One region of the Pediococcus sp. genome, then DNA from elsewhere that is predicted to be linked to it. Evidence: a T-box and tRNA genes for the amino acid it is inferred to sense, from the RefSeq annotation. Region 1 holds a T-box; the other holds one or more tRNA genes.
The links. The T-box of region 1 lies ahead of tyrS (tyrosine--tRNA ligase). A T-box ahead of a tRNA ligase gene usually reads a tRNA of that ligase, here a tRNA-Tyr.
Positions count from the first base shown of each region.

Region 2: it has a tRNA-Tyr gene. The T-box ahead of tyrS (tyrosine--tRNA ligase) is inferred to sense a tRNA for this amino acid. The anticodon was not compared.

Region 1 covers NZ_DOEM01000014.1:32,741-42,803, forward strand. Annotated here, with positions in the region: gene DD627_RS04110 (sensor histidine kinase) at 1-1,019, shown strand, start outside; gene DD627_RS04115 (hypothetical protein) at 1,173-1,415, shown strand; gene DD627_RS04120 (Cof-type HAD-IIB family hydrolase) at 1,507-2,310, shown strand; gene DD627_RS04125 (hypothetical protein) at 2,465-3,061, opposite strand; gene DD627_RS04130 (hypothetical protein) at 3,073-3,666, opposite strand; gene DD627_RS04135 (tagatose 1,6-diphosphate aldolase) at 3,785-4,801, opposite strand; gene DD627_RS04140 (ASCH domain-containing protein) at 4,988-5,440, shown strand; gene DD627_RS04145 (methylated-DNA--[protein]-cysteine S-methyltransferase) at 5,437-5,937, opposite strand; partial or broken gene DD627_RS04150 (AzlC family ABC transporter permease) at 6,054-6,763, shown strand; gene DD627_RS04155 (AzlD domain-containing protein) at 6,748-7,074, shown strand; T-box leader at 7,122-7,323, shown strand; gene tyrS (tyrosine--tRNA ligase) at 7,381-8,634, shown strand; gene DD627_RS04165 (inorganic diphosphatase) at 9,120-9,446, opposite strand; gene DD627_RS04170 (LysR family transcriptional regulator) at 9,665-10,063, opposite strand, start outside.
Region 2 covers NZ_DOEM01000035.1:66,261-76,323, forward strand. Annotated here, with positions in the region: gene DD627_RS08490 (GntR family transcriptional regulator) at 1-460, opposite strand, end outside; gene nagA (N-acetylglucosamine-6-phosphate deacetylase) at 524-1,669, opposite strand; gene proC (pyrroline-5-carboxylate reductase) at 1,743-2,534, opposite strand; gene asnB (asparagine synthase (glutamine-hydrolyzing)) at 2,733-4,607, shown strand; gene dapG (aspartate kinase) at 4,613-5,833, shown strand; gene DD627_RS08515 (UDP-N-acetylmuramoyl-L-alanyl-D-glutamate--2,6-diaminopimelate ligase) at 5,876-7,357, shown strand; gene DD627_RS08520 (metallophosphoesterase) at 7,422-8,258, opposite strand; tRNA gene DD627_RS08525 (tRNA-Gln) at 8,475-8,546, opposite strand; tRNA gene DD627_RS08530 (tRNA-Tyr) at 8,556-8,638, opposite strand; gene DD627_RS08535 (metallophosphoesterase) at 8,743-9,564, opposite strand; gene DD627_RS08540 (peptide MFS transporter) at 9,674-10,063, opposite strand, start outside.

The sequences.
Region 1 (10,063 bases):
CACAAAATTTGAGTAATATGTCGAGTTCAGTTTCCAAAGTTAAAGTTGGTAAGTCACAGCTGAACAAAATTTATAATATTAAGGTTGGTAGTGTCACAATGCGGGGAGTTTATTTAAAAGTAAATTCTCAATTGATGGTAAACCGAAGTGGGAAAACCTTACCGACGAGCCAGCAGCCCAAATATGCATTGGTTTTGAAAAATATTACACCAGAAATTCAAAGTATTGATCGATTCAAGAATCTCTTGTTAGCCTCTTTCATCGTGTTCGGATTAATCGTCTTTATCATTAGTTACATTATTTCCAGGATTAATATGAAACCGGTACTGAAAGCTTGGCAACAACAAGAGGAATTTGTGGATAGTGCGGCGCATGAAATCCGAACACCATTGACGATTATCCAAAATAAACTTGAAGGCTTGATGACTAAACCCAATGACACCATAAAAAATCAGGTGGGGGCTATTATCATGTCGCTTTCGGAAATACGCCGATTAAATGGATTAACGAGTGATATGTTAACATTGGCGAGGGCCAATTCCAACGTGATTACGCTGGAAAAAGCGCCAGTGGACTTTTCAAGTTTCATAAATGAAATTCTGGAACCTTATACGGATTTGATTGCTAGTGAAGATAAAAATTTGGTGAAATCAATTCATGTAGATCGCCCAGTTTTATTAGATGCCAAACGGGTGCACCAATTAATCGTTATTTTATTGGATAATGCGATAAAATATACACCAAAAGGCGCGACGATAACCGTTAATAGTAATATTGAAGCTCGTAATTTAAAAATTCAGATTTGTGATACAGGAATTGGAATTAGTGATAAAAACAAAAAATCAGTTTTTAAACGATTCTATCGTGAAGAGAAATCGGGTAATAAGCAGACCGGTGGAAATGGATTAGGTTTGTCAATTGCGGAATGGATTGTCCGCGCGCATAAAGGAAAAATTAAGGTTACTGATAATCCGGGTGGCGGTACGATATTTACCGTGCTTCTTCCGGTTACTAAATAAAAAGAGGTCGGGCAAAACTATTTTTTACCTGTCCTCTTTTTATTATGCAATCTATAACTTCAATCTTAATCTAAACTTTGTTCACACATTCTTCAAACTTTTTATTTAAAGTAAATCTTATCTTAAGCATAAGAAAAATGTAGGAGGATCGTCATGAGGGATGAAGAATGTAGTTATCAAAGATTTGAGGTTGTTTGTAATCAGTGTCCCATGATTAAGAATGGGTTTGGGGGACGTGCCATTAAGGAATATGAAAATACCTATTTGATTGAATTGGACATGGAGACCGTCTGTCAAGAAGACCGACATAGCTTGATGCGGATTACGGATTTTAATGGGCGTGTAGTTATTGCAAAGAAGTATATTAAAGCGGTTGAAGATGAGATGGTTCAATAAATTACGAACAAACTTAGCCGACGCTTACTTTATTTTGTAAGCGCTTTTTGTTATGATTAAATCAATTATGAAAACGCATAGGAGATTAGACATGACAAATAGATTAATTGCTGTTGATATGGACGGCACATTTTTAAACAGTCAACAAAATTTTGATCGGCAATTTTTTTTAGAGTTGTATCCGCGGATGCAAGCTAAGAACGTGACGTTTGTAGTGGCCAGCGGGAATCAGGATTCACAGTTACGCGCGTTTTTTCCCCATACCGCAGATTCGATTTGGTTTGTGTCGGATAATGGGGCATTAGTGAAGCAACCTGATGAAACAATTGTGTATTCGGCAAAGATGGATCCCGCTGTTTATCAGCATGCTATTTCATTTTTAGCTAGTCTGGATGACGTCTATCCGGTGGTGAGTGCACAAAAAAGTGCGTATGTTTTGGATTCAGCTCCTAAATCATTTGCCGAGATGACGGCTAAATATTACTATAAACTAAAGTTAGTTCCTGATTTGGCTACCATTGACGATCCAGTTATGAAAATTGGCATGTCGTGTCCAGATGAGAAAACGGAAGAAATTTTGCAGTTGTTGGATGATGAGCTTGCAGGTAAATTATTACCCGTGTCTTCAGGCCATGGCGATATTGATTTAATCATTCCTAATACCCATAAAGCAAATGCGATTAAACGCGTCGCAGACTTTCTGGATATGCCGATGGCAAACGTAGTTACTTTTGGGGATGGTGGTAATGATGTGGAGATGCTAAAGGAAGCGGGACAAGGATTTGCAATGGCAAACGCGCCGCAAGCTATAAAAGATATTGCAGACGAAATTGCGCCAAGCCATGATGAAAATGGGGTCTTGGTGACAATTGATCGATTGCTAAAATCGTGGTAACAAAAAAGCTGGAGAATAGAAAACGAGGTCGGACAAAAACATAGTTTTGTCCGGCCTCGTTATATTTTCTGAATGTTATTTCTAAACTTTGAAGAAAAAGGCAGATTCTTCTGATTAGTCTAGGCGGCGCTCAGAACCTAACTGCCCTTTTGGTTTAATAATGTCTTGATCTGCGATACCGAATTCTAAATAAGGTTCCAAACACAAACGTGACTAGCATAACGAGATAGGTAATCATTTTGTAGGTTGGAAGCTGGTCGCGAAATTCGAGCAAATATTGATTTTGAAACGCACTTTGATATTCACCAGTTAATTTTGTCTCAATCGATGCTCCAATTGAAGAATTAATAATGAGTGTGGACACGCCGTCCGCTTGAAGTTGTTGTTTGACACTATTTTGAAACGCTGTTGGATCGACTTTTATTTGTTTACCGTCATAAACTTGCCCAACGGCAGTTTTAAGATCAGGTTTAATAACAGCTTCAGTGAGTTGAACGGAATAGCCATCATATTGAGGTAGCTTTTCGTTTACAACACTCACAATCCGGTCCACAATGGGATCGCTTGTGGCTACAATCTGACCGAAACTTTTATTGAAAACTGTAAACAAACAGATTGTTGCTAGAATGAAAATGAAGTACAAAAATGTCGAAAATGCACGTGAGCCATATTTAGGTTTGATTAAATGCTGTTCTCTGATAGTTGTGACCTCCTGTTTGAAACGTCTAAGTTTCTCAAAGATAAGCCACAAACTGCCTTTTGTCAATTGGTCATAAGTTGATAGGGCTCTTCTTCTGGATTAAAAGTAGTTGCCAACCAACTTAGTGACGTATCTTTCACCAAGTTTTCGTAACCTATCCGAGCAATGTGGTCATTCATATCTTGTAAACTTTGCCCACTTCCGAACTTTTTGAGATTCATCGGATCATTGACGGTAGTGTGATCGAAAATTGGTGATGCCAACAAAATGGCCGCCGGCAATGGGGTTGGTGTGTCAAAGTAATATTGCGTGTCTGGAAACTCTAAAATAGAAATCGTGTTGTTAGAAACACGACCAGGGTAGTAAACAGCAAAGCCTCTCATGATGAAAACTGTTAATGACTTAAGGTCAGTAATCGGATAACTTTTATATAGATTACCCTCAATTATGATATCAATTTTGTCTTTGTCATAAGCCACGGTTGTTTTGGAACGCACTTTCGGTCGAGAAACTCGTTTTTTTAAAAGACTTTTCCCACCACGAGGATATTCTTCCCCATCAATCTGAATGTGGCACCAGGATAAAAACGGATCAACGCCATCTTTTTGTGGCTTAAACGTAATTTGAGATTTTAAAACATCAGCACTAATTTTCATAAAAATCTACTTCCTCTAAGAAATAAAAATGAATATGAAACCGTTTACTTGATATCACACCGATATCATAGCACCATTTGTTCAAAATAACAATCTAAATTGCGTTTATTCTAGATTTTTATAATTTAATTGTATTGTCAAAGAGCTCTAAATCTTTTTGACCTCCAAACCGATCGTACCAAGGAGTTGCATAGTTTTCGAGAATATCATTTAGATCAGTTAAGTTCTTGTTTCCAGTTGTTTCTAACCATTGATGGAGACCTTTTTCCCCTTCAGTAGCGTAGGCAGTGATGCCATCTTGGACTAAAGAATAGTCGGTCATCACACCAGAAAATTTTGCTCCAGCCTTTCCCGCAAATTTAACCGCAGTTCGAAAGGTTTCAACAGAATTATCACCAGTTTGAAAAATAAATGGCCGCGTGGTGGTGTCACTGGCTTCTTTCAACAATTTTGCGGCTTCACGTTGAGAATAAACAACGGTTGCATTGCTTTCTGCAAATCCTTCTGTGTAAGCAAAGTTAATTGGTGTTTCTATTTGAAGAATGTCAATGTGATATCGTTCTTTAGTTAATTCCTTAATGGTATCGATGACCAGATCAGGTTGCAATTTGGCGAACTCGGCGCTTGATTTATCAGAAACTTGATCATCATAAACAACGGGTTCCACAAAGAGGGGCAGATCAGCTGCTAAAGCTTCTGCGCCGACGCGTTCTAGTAGCGCAAGTTTTTGATCAGTTGTCTGTTCATCAGTGTGGGGATTGTAAACCACGCGAACTTTGACGCCATTCGTTTTGGCATGAACTAAACGATTTAAGGAAAGGTGGTCAGGTGTTTGATCGGATAACTCATAGACGGTGATTAGGCCAGTATCCTTGGATCGAGATTGCATGGCTTTAGTGCCCAGCGTTGGATCCAAAAGCACTCCGGAAACATTTGGTGATAAGAACTCTGATAAAATTTGCTTAAATTCGATGCATTGATCAACTTCAAATTGATGGCCGGCAGACTCTTCAGCAGTTTTCATCATCGCTTGAAATTTAGTTTGTTCACCTAATCCCAGAATGTTAATGGTGCCTTCGTCATCTGCTAGTTTTTGTAAGTTTTCAAATTTACCGCGTGATAATTTAGTTGTCATAAAAATAATCTCCTTATATTTAAGTTACCTGAATAAACCGTATCACACCAGACCGAAAGTTTAAATTAATTAGATGGTTAAGACCAGTCGCCATGAGGAAAAACGAATCAATTTTGTAGCACATTGATACGGACTTGAGGCGTGTAAAAATGCTATAATGGTAAAAATATTTAATGAGGTGATTTGGTGTCACATGAAGCTGAAATTAAAGCCTATTGGCAAACGTTTGTAAAGGAGCAGCAGTTAAATGGTGCTGTTTACAGTGCTTGGACGTTTGGCTCTACACCTGAGATGGCAAATGAACTTGCTGATTTGACATTCAGAGGTATAAAAACAGCCACAACTTCGGCATATGATTTATATGAAGAAGATGAGGCTTATCCGCAGGTCGGTGAATATAACATGATTTTGGATGGTCATGGTCATCCAGTTTGCATCACAAAAACACTCGCTGTGGAGGTCGTTCCTTATAAAAATGTAACCGCTGAACACGCGTACTACGAAGGCGAAGGTGATCGCACATTAGCTTATTGGCGTAAGGTCCATGAGGCATTTTTTAAGCAAGAATACAAAGAGGCTGGCAAAACATTTAGTGAAGATATGAACTGTCTTTGTGAACTTTTTGAAGTGGTAGGTTAACTTTGTTTTGTGCGCGCTTCAAGAGCTAACAGGTCACGTTTTAAAGGCAAACCACCATGATAACCACCAATTGAACCGTCTTTTCGCAATACACGATGACAAGGAATCACAATTTGATTGGGGTTTCTTCCGACTGCATTAGCAACCGCTCGAATGGCAGTTGGTCGGTGGATTTTTTCGGCTAATGCACTGTAAGTTGTCGTTTCTCCATAAGGAACATTGCAAAGAGCTTGCCAGACAGATTTTTGAAAAGGGGTTCCGTTGAACTCTACTGGTAGAGAGAATTTTTGCGATTCGCCGGTTAACAGTTTTTTAAGTGCTAGTGCGTAGGCATTGGTCTTAACCGAATTTTTCACTTTTTGAACGTGAGGAAAATAATGCTGCAGGTCATCTTCGCCATCAGTGTTCGAACTGACAAAAGCTAAACCGCGGTCACCTACTGCCAAAAGATAAGTGTAAGAGCCAACGGTGATGTGGTCGATATACAAGGTTTTCATAGGGGTGCCTCCTGAACAATAGTTTGTCTAAATTATAACAAATAAAACGTTTATAAATTGATTTTTTGTTAAAAAGGCTGTTGGCGGAAATAAAAGTGGGTAAGGGATGAACTTGAGTGAATGATAAACTAAATTTTGAAACAGGTGTTAAAGATGCGTTGCCAACTGTATTTGGGTACATTGGCATTGGTTTGGCGTTTGGAATTGTCGGAAAAACGAGTGGTTTGAGTGTTCTAGAAATTTTCTTGATGTCTTTAATTACATATGCTGGTTCGGCACAGTTCATCATGGTAAGTTTATTGCTGGTTGGCAGTTCAATTCCGTTTATCATGTTGTCTGTATTCTTAGTAAATGCGCGTTTTATCTTAATGAGTACCACGGTAGCTCAATATTTTCGCCAAGATTCGATTTGGCAAAACATTGGGATTGGTACTTTGCTAACAGATGAATCTTTCGCGTTAAGCATGAACAAACTTAATTTTACGAATCATCGTTTGACACCAAGCTGGTTTCACGGGGCCAATCTGGTTGCCTATCTCACATGGGCGTTGGCCACGGCAGCTGGTGGCATTCTTGGAAATTTGGTTGGTGATCCAAAAGCGTTTGGTCTTGATTTTGCCCTTGTGGCGATGTTTATCGGGCTTCTCTACCTGCAATGATTACCGATCGCAGCAAAGCATTTGGATTTCAGGTTGTCATGGTGGTCATTATTTGTGCGTTAATGTATGGCTTAACAATTTTCTTTTCTGATAATGTGGCGTTGATTGCCACGACATTGATTGGATGCTTTTTAGGAATGGTGGTGGAACAATGGCGATCACGATGAAAGTTATGTGGGCAATTATTGGCTGTGGCTTGGTTACATGGCTGTCGCGGGTAATTCCGTTTGTACTGGTTAAAAACTTCGATTTACCAAAGTGGTTGATTCGCTATTTGAGTTTTGTGCCCATTGTCATTATGACGGCGCTGATTATGGAAAACATTTTTACTCATCACGCTGGCTCGTTACCAACGGTCAATCTCGATAATTTGTTAGCAACTGTGCCCGCGTTTATCGCCGCCATTATTTCTAAAAGTTTGATTGTGATTGTGGTGGTCGGAATTATTTGTATGGCGCTGATTCGCCTAGTTTTGTAAAAAGATGCTTGACTTGCGAAATCAACTCTCTTAATATGTAATTAACATTAAAAGCATTGAGACAACCGAAGTAGCAGATTATCCAACATTTCAGAGATCTGGTGGGATTGCGAACCAGAATGTGATAATTGTGAATTACACTTGTTGAGCTTCTAATCCTAAATTAGCGATTCATCCCGTTATCGATGTTGAGTGATTACATTGAAATGTAATAACTTGGGTGGTAACGCGGAAAAATTCGTCCCTAGAGTCTTTATTGACTTTAGGGATTTTTTTTATATCAAAAATAATAAGGAGGACGATTACATGAATATTATTGATGAACTAAAATGGCGGGGTGCCGTCAATCAAACAACGGATGAAGAAGGATTACATGAACTTACAGATAAGAAACAAATTGGTTTATACTGCGGTGTTGATCCAACTGGTGATAGTTTGCATATTGGCCATTTGATTCCCTTTATGATGTTGAAACGATTCCAGCTTCAGGGTCACCATCCGGTAATTGTAATTGGTGGTGGAACTGGTGCCATTGGTGATCCTTCGGGTAAAAACTCTGAACGAGTTCTACAGACTATGGAGCAGGTTAAACATAATGAAGATGCGTTATCCGCACAAATGATCAAGCTGTTTGGGACGAAAAACTTTACTATCGTGAACAACTACGATTGGCTTTCAAAAATCTCTTTGTTAGATTTCTTGCGCGATTACGGTAAGTTATTTAATGTGAATACAATGTTGAATAAGGAAGTTGTCGCAAGTCGTTTGGAAGTAGGGATTTCATACACAGAGTTTACGTACCAGATTTTACAATCAATTGATTTCCTTCATCTATATAAACATGAAAATGTTCAGTTACAAATTGGTGGTGCTGATCAATGGGGTAATATTACTGCTGGAATTGATTTGATCCATAAAATTGAAGGTTCAGATACAGATGTGTTTGCGCTGACGATTCCATTAATGTTGAAAGCAGACGGGACTAAGTTTGGTAAGACGGCCGGTGGAGCTGTTTGGCTGGATCCTAAGAAGACGTCACCATATGAATTCTATCAATTCTGGATTAACCAGGATGATCGGGATGTAGTGAAATATTTGAAGTACTTCACATTCCTTGATGAAGACGAAATTAAGGCGTTGGCAGAAAAGGTACGTACGGAGCCTGAGAAGCGTGAGGCTCAGCGTCGTTTGGCAGAAGAAGTGACGGAATTTGTGCATGGCAAACAGGCGGTGGTTGAGGCACAGCATATTACTCAGGCTTTGTTCTCTGGTGAGGTGCAGGATTTAACTGCAGAAGAGATTGAACAGGGATTTAAGAATATGCCATCTGTTGAGGTTAGTGCTGAGAAGAAAAACATTATATTGTGGTTGGTTGATGATACGAAGATTGAGGCTTCGAGAAGACAGGCGCGAGAAGATGTAAAGAATGGTGCGATCTGGATTAATGGTGAAAAGGTGCAGGATGTGGATGCAGAGATTGATCCAAGTGCTCACTTTGAAGGGAAGTTTGTCATTGTCCGTCGTGGAAAGAAGAAGTATTTCTTGGTGCGAATTAAGTAGAGTGCGCGAGGCAAAATGGTAAGAGGCTGATTATAACCACGACGGATGCGGGATCGCAATCCCGCGGGAGTCGTGGTTATAATCAGCCTCTTATTTTGCCGAGCGGTCCTACTGATTAAACACCTAGAAATAATTTGAAATCTTTGCTCTTCTATATACAGAAGCTTTTCTAAAGATATGGGAAAATTCAAAAAAGCGTCAAATTATCTTAGGCAATGTGCTGTTTGATAATTTGGCGCTTTATGGGTATTTGGGATCGTACGTGTTTATTATTTTAATGTTAGATTTTATTAAAGGTAATAACTTCTTGCTAGTATTAAACGCACAGATTTTTCACCAATAAGAATAGGTAAAAGCATTTCAGAAATGGATATGTCAATTTAGCCTTAAAATGAACAGAGAAACTAAGACGATTCTGTTATCTGCCTAGTAAAGTCTGCTTAAACGCTCTAAATGCTACTATACTCATTTGAAAAGCAGCAGATTTACAGGATTTCTATTCTTGAGTTGAAATGCTTTTCTAAAAATTGGGTATTTTCAAAAATTTCTTTTTCGGATATTACTTCTTTTTCAGATGTAACTACCCATTTTGTCTCAACATCATCATCACGATGAATGATTGCGACAAGTATACCAGTAAAAGTTCCGATGGGAGTTTCTGCATTTTTTGATATCACATAGACATCCTGTTTTTCACCATCGCCGCCAATAATACCAGAAATATAGCCGTAGTTTAATGGATATACGTTTCCAAACTGATCCACATATCCTTTTGGTCTGTCGATTGTAACCTGCAGTTTTAATTTATTCATACTAAAGATCCTCCTCATATGTCACTCTTTGGGCCGCCCAATCAATCTATATCCACTAATTGTTTAACAGTGGATTGAACTTTGGTTTGTGAAAGTCTCACATGTTTATTTTTGAACAATATGGATCTTTTGAAAATAACAAATTTCACCATCCATATAAATATATCGTTGCACACCGGCCACAAGAGTTAACTTACAACCAGAGATTAGCTTTATGTTTATTTTGAACGATGCCCCAAGTAATCATCTTGATAGTGTTGGGTCAGGTAATCATGGATTTCGGTCATCATAAGTTTTGTAGAGGGGGATGCAGCTTGAGTTTTGTTGACACTGAGACAGATTGTGCGGTTGTATTGGTGTGAAAAGGGATAAACATTCACATCACCAGTCAACTTTTGCAGCGCTAGCTTAGGCAAAATTCCAAAACCCAGTCCACTTTCTACCATAGAAAGGATGGATTGATCATCGATTGAATAACTAATGGCTTTCGGGGCCACGTTGTATTGATCCAAAGTTTTCTTGGTATCACGATCATAGTCAATTTGTTGAAGAATAAAATGATAATCACCAATGTCATCGGTTGTAATATAAGTTTTGTTTTTGGGTACAAAGTTTGC
Region 2 (10,063 bases), on a different contig from region 1:
CCTTACTGAAATCTTTCACGAGATTTTCTGGTACCGTAGCCGTCTCAAAACAGATAGGCACTTTATCCGCATACCGAATTCGTTCCATCCGCAAAACTAATTCACCATCATTTAGCTCTAACTTTTCGCTTTCACTCATAGAAGGTTGCCCCGCATGGTACGAAATCGTTTTGCTGGAAGGAGTTTTACCTTGCGCAATCATTAAGTCAGTGAAACTGGTCACACCAGACATTTTTTCTTGAACTTTCTGATTAGCTACAAAAGTACCCGAACCCACACGACGCTCCAAAATACCCTCATCAACTAATGTCTGAATGGCTTGTCTAAGTGTCATTCGGCTTACATTGAACTGTTCTGCTAATTCACGTTCTGCTGGAATACGGTCACCAACTGCCCATTTACCAGCCTCGATAGATTTTTTAATTTCATTGTGAATTTGAATATAAATGGGGGATCCCACGATTCCACCTCCTGTAAACGACTATAAGCTTATTATAACGAAAAAATAGCTAGTTTCGGAACTTTATTTTTCAGTATTTGAGAATTCACGGCCATAGCTGTAAGTAGCCAACTTGTTCAGGTTATCATCAAACAAGTTCAAATCCGCATCTTTACCCACTTCAAGAGTTCCCTTACTGTCCAAACCAAATTCGTTAGCCTGGTTGACAGAACTCATCTGTACGGCATCTTCAATACTGCATCCCATAAATTTCATGGCATTCTTGAAGGCATCTGTATATTCCAAAACTGAACCAGCTAAGGTTCCGTCAGCTAAGCGAGCCTGCTTGTCTTTAACATAAACTTTTTGGCCACCTAATTCACTTTCGCCTTCAGGCATTCCTTTAGAACGCATCGAGTCAGTTACCAATTCGATCCGTTCTGGGCCTTTAACTTCGTATGCCAAACGCAACATGTCAGGAACAATATGGAAACCGTCACAAATTAATTCAGCATAGATGTTGTCTTCCAACATTACGTGGCCGGTAACGCCTGGTTCACGATGCTTCCATTCCCGTTGTGCATTGTACAAATGAGTTCCGTGACTCACTTTACTATTTAATAAATCCGCCCGTTTGGCATTACTATGGCCAACAGATGGCACAATTCCATGTGCTAAACAGTAAGATTCAAATTCATCGGTACCCTTATCTTCAGGAGCCATGGTGATTAATTTAACTAACCCATTAGCAGACTTGTTCCACTGTTCCAACAAGTGAACGTCAGGATCTTTAATGTATTGTTCTGGTTGTGCACCTTTGAAAGTAGCTGAAATAAAGGGCCCTTCCAAATGTACCCCTTTAATGACGGGATTGACAGCAGCTGCTTTAGCTACTCCTTTCATCGCATGATCAATGTTTTCGTTCGATTGCGTCATTGTGGTACAGAAGTAAGTGGTAATTCCTTCTGTTTTTGTCATTTTCGTAACCATTTCGTTAATTTGGTCAGCGTCACCATCCATGGCATCAAACCCATAGCCGCCATGACTGTGCACATCAATAAATCCTGGGGTCACAATTGTTTCTGCAGCAAAGTGAATTTCGTCATCTGGCAAGGGACGGAACTCGCTCATTGGCCCAACAGCTTCGATTTGTTTGTTAAACCGAATAAAGCCGTCATCAATTTTCTCTAAACCAGTATAAATCGTGGCGTGTTTCAATACAGTACTCATTAGTTAAAAATCTCCTTCAGTTTTATTTAAGTTCATTATAATCGGTATAGACCACAACTGCAAGGAGAATCTGTTATTCACCTTTTTCTTTCGCAATGGTGGCATCAATGCCTTTGACTACCGAGGTCATAAAACCGGCCTCTTCCATTGCTAGAAAACCGGCGACCGTTGTCCCACCTGGTGAAGAAACCTTATCAATTAAAGCAGCTGGGTTATCATCGGCCTCAAGAACCATTTTGGCACTCCCATTCACAACTTGGGCCGCAATTTTGGTTGCTGCCTGCTTAGTCAACCCATACTTAACGCCCGCTCGTGATAACGCATCAATGAAAAAGTAAGCATACGCCGGCGCACTACCTGCAATCGCTCCAAAGGTTGTGAAGTCAGATTCAGATACTTCCATGACCTTCCCAACTTTTTCAAAAATATTTTTACCAATATTAAATGGTGAATCTGTTAGTGGGCCACTTGCAGCCAAGGCGGTCATCCCTTCATTAATTTCAACATTAACGTTTGGCATCACCCGCATAATTGGCCAATCACCAATAATGGCCTGCATTTCGGCAATCTCTAGACCAGAAACGACGGAAGCCACTAATTTGTCAGCACTGTTCACTTCCAATTTAATATCAGTTAACACCTGTTTGGCAATGTCTGGTTTAACGGCTAATACCACCACATCCGCCTTTTTAGCAACCTCTTCATTACTAGTTTCCAGCGCCAACTGATTTTGTTTTGCAAATGCCTCATAATGTTCAAGGTGACCACTGTGCACCAAAATGTCCGTTCCCGAAACTCCCGCCTTGATCAACCCAATAATAATGGCCTTTGCCATGTTGCCAACTCCAATAAATCCAATTTTCATTTTTATTCACTTACTTTCTTTTTTTATATTCCCATTTTATCATTTTTCAAAATAACAATTTGTTTTCGTTGTGAAAACGCTTTTTTACAGTTAAAATTAGTTAATTCTTGATTTATACCGTTTTTTAAACTTGATTTAATCTGTTACCTATATAGTCATAAATATAAAGTTAATAAAACAAAAAGAGGAGATGGCCGTATGTGTGGATTCGCAGGCTGTTTGACCGACCTTTCAAAAATCGACGGTCAGACTGAAAACAATACAGTTCATGAAATGACAAATATGTTGGTCCATAGAGGCCCTGACGATAGTGGCTACTTTGAAGATGCTCACATCACCATGGGATTCCGGCGTTTAAGTATCATTGATTTGGATGGCGGCCATCAACCCCTATCCTATGATAATGAACGCTACTGGCTAACTTTTAATGGTGAAATTTATAACTTTGTTGAGTTACGGAATGATTTAATTAAAGACGGATACGGTTTTAAAACAGAGTCTGACTCCGAAGTTATTTTAGCTTTGTATGCCAAATACCAATCTGACGTCACTAAATATTTACGCGGCATGTTTTCGTTTGTGATTTGGGATAAACAAGAAAAGACTTTCTTTGCTGCTCGCGACCAATTTGGTATTAAACCATTTTACTATGCCATCCAAGGCGACCAGTTATATTATGCTTCCGAAAGTAAAGCCATTTACAAAATTCTTGCGCAGCGAACTTTTGATCATGATGCCTTGCAAGATTACATGACATTCCAATTTGTACCAGAACCAGAAACCCTAACTAAAGAAATCAAGCTACTTTCACCAGGATGTACATTAACCAAAAAAATTGGTGATGATCTCGTAATTAATCGTTACTACCATCGAGAATTTCATACTTCGAGCGAATCGGAAACGGCCTACATCAAAAAGATTCGCGAAGTTTTGTTAGATTCCGTCAAAATGCATATGCGCTCTGACGTGCCAGTTGGTTCCTTCTTATCTGGCGGAATTGATTCATCAATTATTGTGGCCATGGCAAAAAATTTTAACCCCAACCTAGAAACGATTTCAGTTGGATTCGAACGCGAAGGCTACAGTGAATTAGATGTTGCCCAAGAAACGGCTGAAAAATTAGACGTTAAAAATTACAGCAGTTTAATTACCCCTGAAGCATTCATGGAAGCTTTTCCTAAGTTTGTTTGGAGTATGGATGATCCCCTTGCGGATCCGGCTGCTGTGCCCCAATATTTCTTGGCAAAAGAAGCTGTGAAACATGTAAAAGTAGCCTTAACAGGTGAAGGTGCTGATGAGTTGTTTGGTGGTTACACTATCTATCACGAACCAGAATCATTAAGTGTATTTAATTACACCAAGCCCTTAAATGGCGCTTTAAATCATATTGCCCGATTAATTCCGCGTGGCGTAAAGGGTCGCTCATTTTTGTTACGTGGCACCACACCCCTTGAAAAACGTTATGTTGGCAATGCCTTTATATTTAATGAAACCGAAAAACGTGCATTTTTTAAAAATTATAATCTCAGTCATCCATTTCAATCCATTACCAAACCATTTTATGACGAATCACAAGATTATGACCCGATTACAAGAATGCAATTTATTGATATGCACACCTGGTTAAACGGCGATTTGCTTCACAATGCTGACCGAACTACCATGGCACACAGTTTGGAATTACGAACCCCATTTGTGGATCGAGAAGTTTTCAAAGTGGCTTCCAGCATTCCAGCTGATTTACGAATTAGTCATGGAACGACCAAATATATTTTACGAAAGGCAGTTGAAGGTATTGTACCTGATCACGTCTTACATCGTAAAAAATTAGGTTTCCCTGTGCCAATCCGTTTCTGGCTAAAAAGTGAAATGTATGATTGGGCACGCACAATTATTCAAGATTCCCAAACGGATCAGTATTTTGATAAAAACTACTTTTTAACGTTATTAGATGATCACCGTGATGGTGTTGCAGATAATTCCCGAAAATTATGGACGATTCTCACCTTTATGATGTGGCACAAAATTTATGTGGAAGAGTTAGAACCGAAGAACGATAGAGAGTTGGTATAGATAAAATGGAGATTGTTATTCAAAAATTCGGGGGCACTTCTGTTAAAGATGTAGCCGCTAGAAAGCAAGCTTTAGTGCATGTGAAATACGCAGTTGATCACGGTAAAAAAGTCGTGGTTTTGGTTTCCGCCTTTCGGGAACCAGGAGCATCCTACACAACAGACGGTCTTTTAAATCTGGTCCACAATAACCAATCAAGGTTATCTAAACGTGAGTTAGATATGTTGGTTTCCGTTGGTGAAATTGTTTCCGCAACCGTGTTTACAGAACAGGCCCGTGAAGCTGGCTTAGATGCCACTGCTTTAACGGGCAGTGAGGCCGGAATTGTAACCGATGATGAATTTCAAAATGCCAAAATACTTAACGTTGACCCGACTCCTATCAAAAAAATGTTTAAAAAGACGAATGTCGTCGTTGTTGCTGGGTTTCAAGGTGCCACTAAAGATGGCGAAATCACAACCATCGGCCGTGGCGGTTCTGATGTCTCGGCTGCCGTTTTGGGTATGGCCTTAAACGCTGAATTGGTAGATATTTTTACCGACGTAAGCGGCATCATGACGGCGGATCCTCAACTTGTAAAAAGGGCCCGTTGTCTCAAGTCCATCAGCTATGATGAGCTTGCCAATTTGGCCCATAATGGCGCTCGTGTCATCCATCCACGAGCTGTTGAAGTTGCTAAACAAGCTAACTTATCAATGCGGATTCGGGCAACCTATCAACAACCTGAAGAATTAGGCACAATTGTTGGCGAAAGAAATCCCCACATTTCTCATTATCGAACTGTTACAGGTATAACCAACCAAAACAACTTAACTCAATTTTCTGTTTCAACTGAGAACCTAACATCTGGTCAGATTTTCCAATTAATGGCCGCACAAAATCTCAGTATTGATTTTATTAATATTTCTACCGATTCGGTTGTTTTCAATTTGCCACAAATGGATACCTGGCTTGCTGAAAAGACTTTAGCAACCGCCCATGCAAACTATCGAATGGTTTCTGATTGCGCCAAGGTTGCCATTGTAGGAGCCGGAATTACGGGCACTCCAGGGATCACGGCCCGGATTGTCAACACATTAGCCAAGCACCATATCGATATTTTACAATCAACTGATAGTTATACGACCATTTGGGTTCTAATTCATAAAACCGACCTCACTGCGGCTTTAAACAGTTTACACGATGAATTTTTACAAAGCCATCAATTCACCCTTACTCAACAGTAATGTCAGTCAGTTATCTGCCTATTCTAAAAAGGAGCGTTCTCAATGAAAGTTAGCAAATTAATTAATAGTTTAAAATTCAAGCAAGTTCAGCCAACTATCACAACTGATTTTGATGTGACAATGTTGACTCAGGATACCCGCGAGATTCAACCTGGTGCGATGTTTATCGCCGTAGGTGGCTATCACATTGATGGTCATACATTGGTTAAACAAGCTGTTGAAAAAGGCGCCAAAATCATTGTGGCTCAAAAGCGGATCAACGTTACCGTTCCTGTTGTGTATGTACAAAACACTGAACGAGCCATGGCAATCCTTGCCGATGTTTTTTTTGAGGCTCCTAGCCAAAAAATGCATATGATTGGTGTGACTGGCACCAATGGCAAAACAACCGTTACCCATTTAATCGACCAAATTTATCGAGATCAAAATCAGGCGACTGGTCTGATGGGAACCATGTATCGCCGCATTAAAGATGAAACTTTTCCAACTGAGAATACCACACCGGATGCCATCACAACGCAAAAGACTTTGGCACAAATGCGCGAAGTTGGCGTAAAAATCGTTTCAATGGAAGTTTCGTCGATTGCTTTAGTTTTGGGCCGCGTTTGGGGAATTGATTACGATGTTGCTGTCTTCACAAATCTCACGCGTGATCATTTAGATTTTCACAAAACTATGGATGATTATATTCACGCTAAAAGTATGTTGTTTGCTCAATTAGGCAATAAATATAATGCAGACGGCACTAGTAAAGTCGCCGTTTTAAATACCGATGATCCCGTTGGTCGTGAGTTTGAACAATATACCGCTGCCCACGTGTTGACCTATGGGCTCAATACCGATGCGATGATTCGTGCTCAAAACATTCAGATTTATAGTCATGGTACTGAATTTGACTTGTCCGTATTTGGTCATCTCACCCATGTCACAACGAAACTGATTGGCCAATTTAATGTTTACAATCCGTTGGCTGCCTTTGCCGCGGCTTATGCAGGCGGGCTACCAGAAGCACAAATTATCACTTCATTGGAAAAAGTTTCGGGGGTAAAAGGCCGTTTTCAATCCATCCCTTCTCATACAGGGGTCCGGGTAATTGTTGATTATTCACATACACCAGATAGTCTTTTAAATGCTTTAGAGACCATCCATTCCTTTGCTAAAAAAGACATTTACTGTGTGATTGGTTGTGGTGGCGATCGTGATAAAGGAAAGCGGGCCAAAATGGCAAAAATTGCCGTTGAATACAGTACGAAGCCGATTTTTACCGCGGATAATCCACGTACAGAAGACCCGCAGGCTATTTTAAATGATATGCTAGCCGGCGTTCCAAACGATCACCCCGAAGTTTACATTGATCGCCGGGAGGCCATTACGAAAGCTGTTGAATCGGCTAAGTCGGGAGACGTCATCCTGATTGCCGGAAAAGGACACGAAGATTACCAAATTCTTGGTCGAACCAAACATCATTTTGACGACTGTGAAGAAGCCGCCAAAGCCCTGGCGTTAAAACCAGTGGCTGATTAATTAAATAAGATGTTAAAAAAGTCGCAAATCCAGTTGTTCATGGGTTTGCGACTTTTATCATTGCTTACTTGGGATCTTTTGACAGAAAATCTTCTTCAATTAACTTATTTGGAATCTCCTGAACTTGTTGGTTCACCACAAATTTTGCTGAAACGAACCCTCCATTTGGATCAAGCGTTAATGCCACAATTCCACCACTAAATGCACCGGAACGACTACCAGCATCAATTAAATAACGCGGTACATCTTGACTGTCAGCTTGCATTTTTATGAATCCGGATCGATTAAAGATCTGAACTGGTGTATGTCCAGTGACAATCACCTTACCTAACTCATTTTTATGCCATCCCGCTGATTCCAATCCTGCATTGAAATAATAGTCATTTCTAATCCAAAGTAAATCGTCTTTTTCTTGTTTATTAAGACTCACTCCCCAACGAACACCAGCATGGACTGCAAGTATTTTGCCAGTTTCCCAGGTAAATGGTCGATTACTTAAGAACTTCGTGTAAGGGGCCAGTTTTGGAGCATTGAGTGCCCTTTGAATCACAGGTAGCGCGCCGGAGTGAATTCCTAATTTTCGCCACGTATGAGCACCACCATTAATTCGCCACGTTTGATAACTCAAATCATCACCAGTAGCTGTCTGTACCCAAAAATCATCATGGTTGCCAAGTAATACAATATCACTGTGCTGATTAACCCGATTCATCAAAATATCTAAAACACCTAACGGATCAATTAATTGCGTTTCTTCATGCTTTGAAAAATGCCGAGTTGCTGTCCCATCAATGTAATCACCTAGAAAAATCAGGCGATCCTCTTCCGTATTAATGGCATTCAAAAGTACTTTTAAATCATCACTAGCTGAATGAATGTCACCGATAAATGTATAATTCATTAGACGCCTCCGTCTATTCCACTACTAGAAAGAAAACTCATCAATAATAAAAAAATAAGCCCACCTAATATGAACCTATTGTACCGTAAATTTTTGAAGATAAGAGGATAACCTATTTTTCACTAAAACTTTACTACCTAAGTGCATTAATAGAAGATACAAAAAAAGCCTCTACATCAGTACTTAAACTGGTAGCGACTTAGAAAGGCGTAACTATTGGGCTAGATGGGATCGAACCATCGCATCTCGGGATCAAAACCCGATGCCTTACCGCTTGGCTATAGCCCATTCATAAAATGGAAGGGAGTGGATTCGAACCACCGAACCCGAAGGAGCGGATTTACAGTCCGCCGCGTTTAGCCAGACTTCGCTACCCTTCCCTTTTGAATTGCATTAAAACTTCTAACGCATCCGACTAAAATATAATACCGAAAATTTGAACAAATATCAAGGGGTTTTTACAAATTTCCTCAAATTAATTTTTTTAAAGGTCAAAGAAAACCAGTCGTGATCGCCATTCGGCGAGGAAAGTATCATTTTGCCATTCCTTAATTCGTTTTGTATAATAACCTACTGATTGATTGTAGTAAGTCGTTTTTTCAAATTGCTGTGGAGCTGGATGAATGTGCATATGACCGAATATTACCTTATTAACTTCGAATTGTTCTAACACTTGTCCTAATTTTGCACTCCCCATATAGGCATTAGCCATATTCCATAAATTTCCTTCAGGTGCATAGCGAATATAATTACGTCGTGGTACAAAATGTGTAAAGTACAGGACACGTTTTTGGGCCTCCTGAGCCGTTTTAAGTTGTTGAGTAGTTTCATCTAAAACTAGTCCCATTCTTTCACCATCGGACATTGGTTGCTTAATAGACCCATCTATCCAGTAAGCACGCTTCCAAGTTTCAAAATTAGCGATAGTTTTGCCCTTAACATTGTCCGCAAAACTGTAATCATACCACCCGTTATTACCAATTACCCGCCAGTCGGTCTCTGGCACATCAAAATATTGGTTATGCAAATAACTATTATCAAGTTGGCTCTCTAATTCTTCGAACGTAACGCCATGAACCATATCATGGTTCCCAGCAATAAACTTTACAAGCGTTTGGGAACCTAATTCGTTTTGTAAGTTTTGCACATACGCTAGACTCTTTGTAAAATCATTAAATAAATCACCAGCAATTAAATACAACCCAACGTTTTGTTGGCTTAAATATTCTGCTTGATTTTTTAGTGTTTCATCAACATCTAAGCGATTTACGTCAAAGTGGTTGTCACTTGTTATTGCAATCCTCATATTTGTCTCCTTTCACACTGTTAGTTGATCATTTTACACGCCTCACAAAAAATTGTCTTCTAATTAGAAAAAGATCAGTCCTTTAAAGAACTGATCTTTATTTTTAAATTTAATTGATACCGACCATCTTGGATGAAATCCATTTAGATAACAAGAGCAATAGAAGGCCAAAAACAATGCTGACAGCGCCGACAACCAAGAAGTAAGGAACTTCTGTCGCGCTCGTGTAAAAACGTACAATTTGGGCATTAATTGCTTGACCAGCAGCATCTGCCAAGAACCACATACTCATCATTTGAGAACTAAATGCTTTTGGTGCTAGTTTAGTAGTTACAGAAAGACCAATTGGCGAAATTAACATCTCACCAATTTCAACAATTGCCCAGCTACCAACTAACCAAAGGGGATTGACTTTACCAGCCGTTCCAAACATCATTCCTGGTAAAGCAATGAATAAGTACGAAACTCCCGCAAACGCCAACCCATAAGCAAACTTATG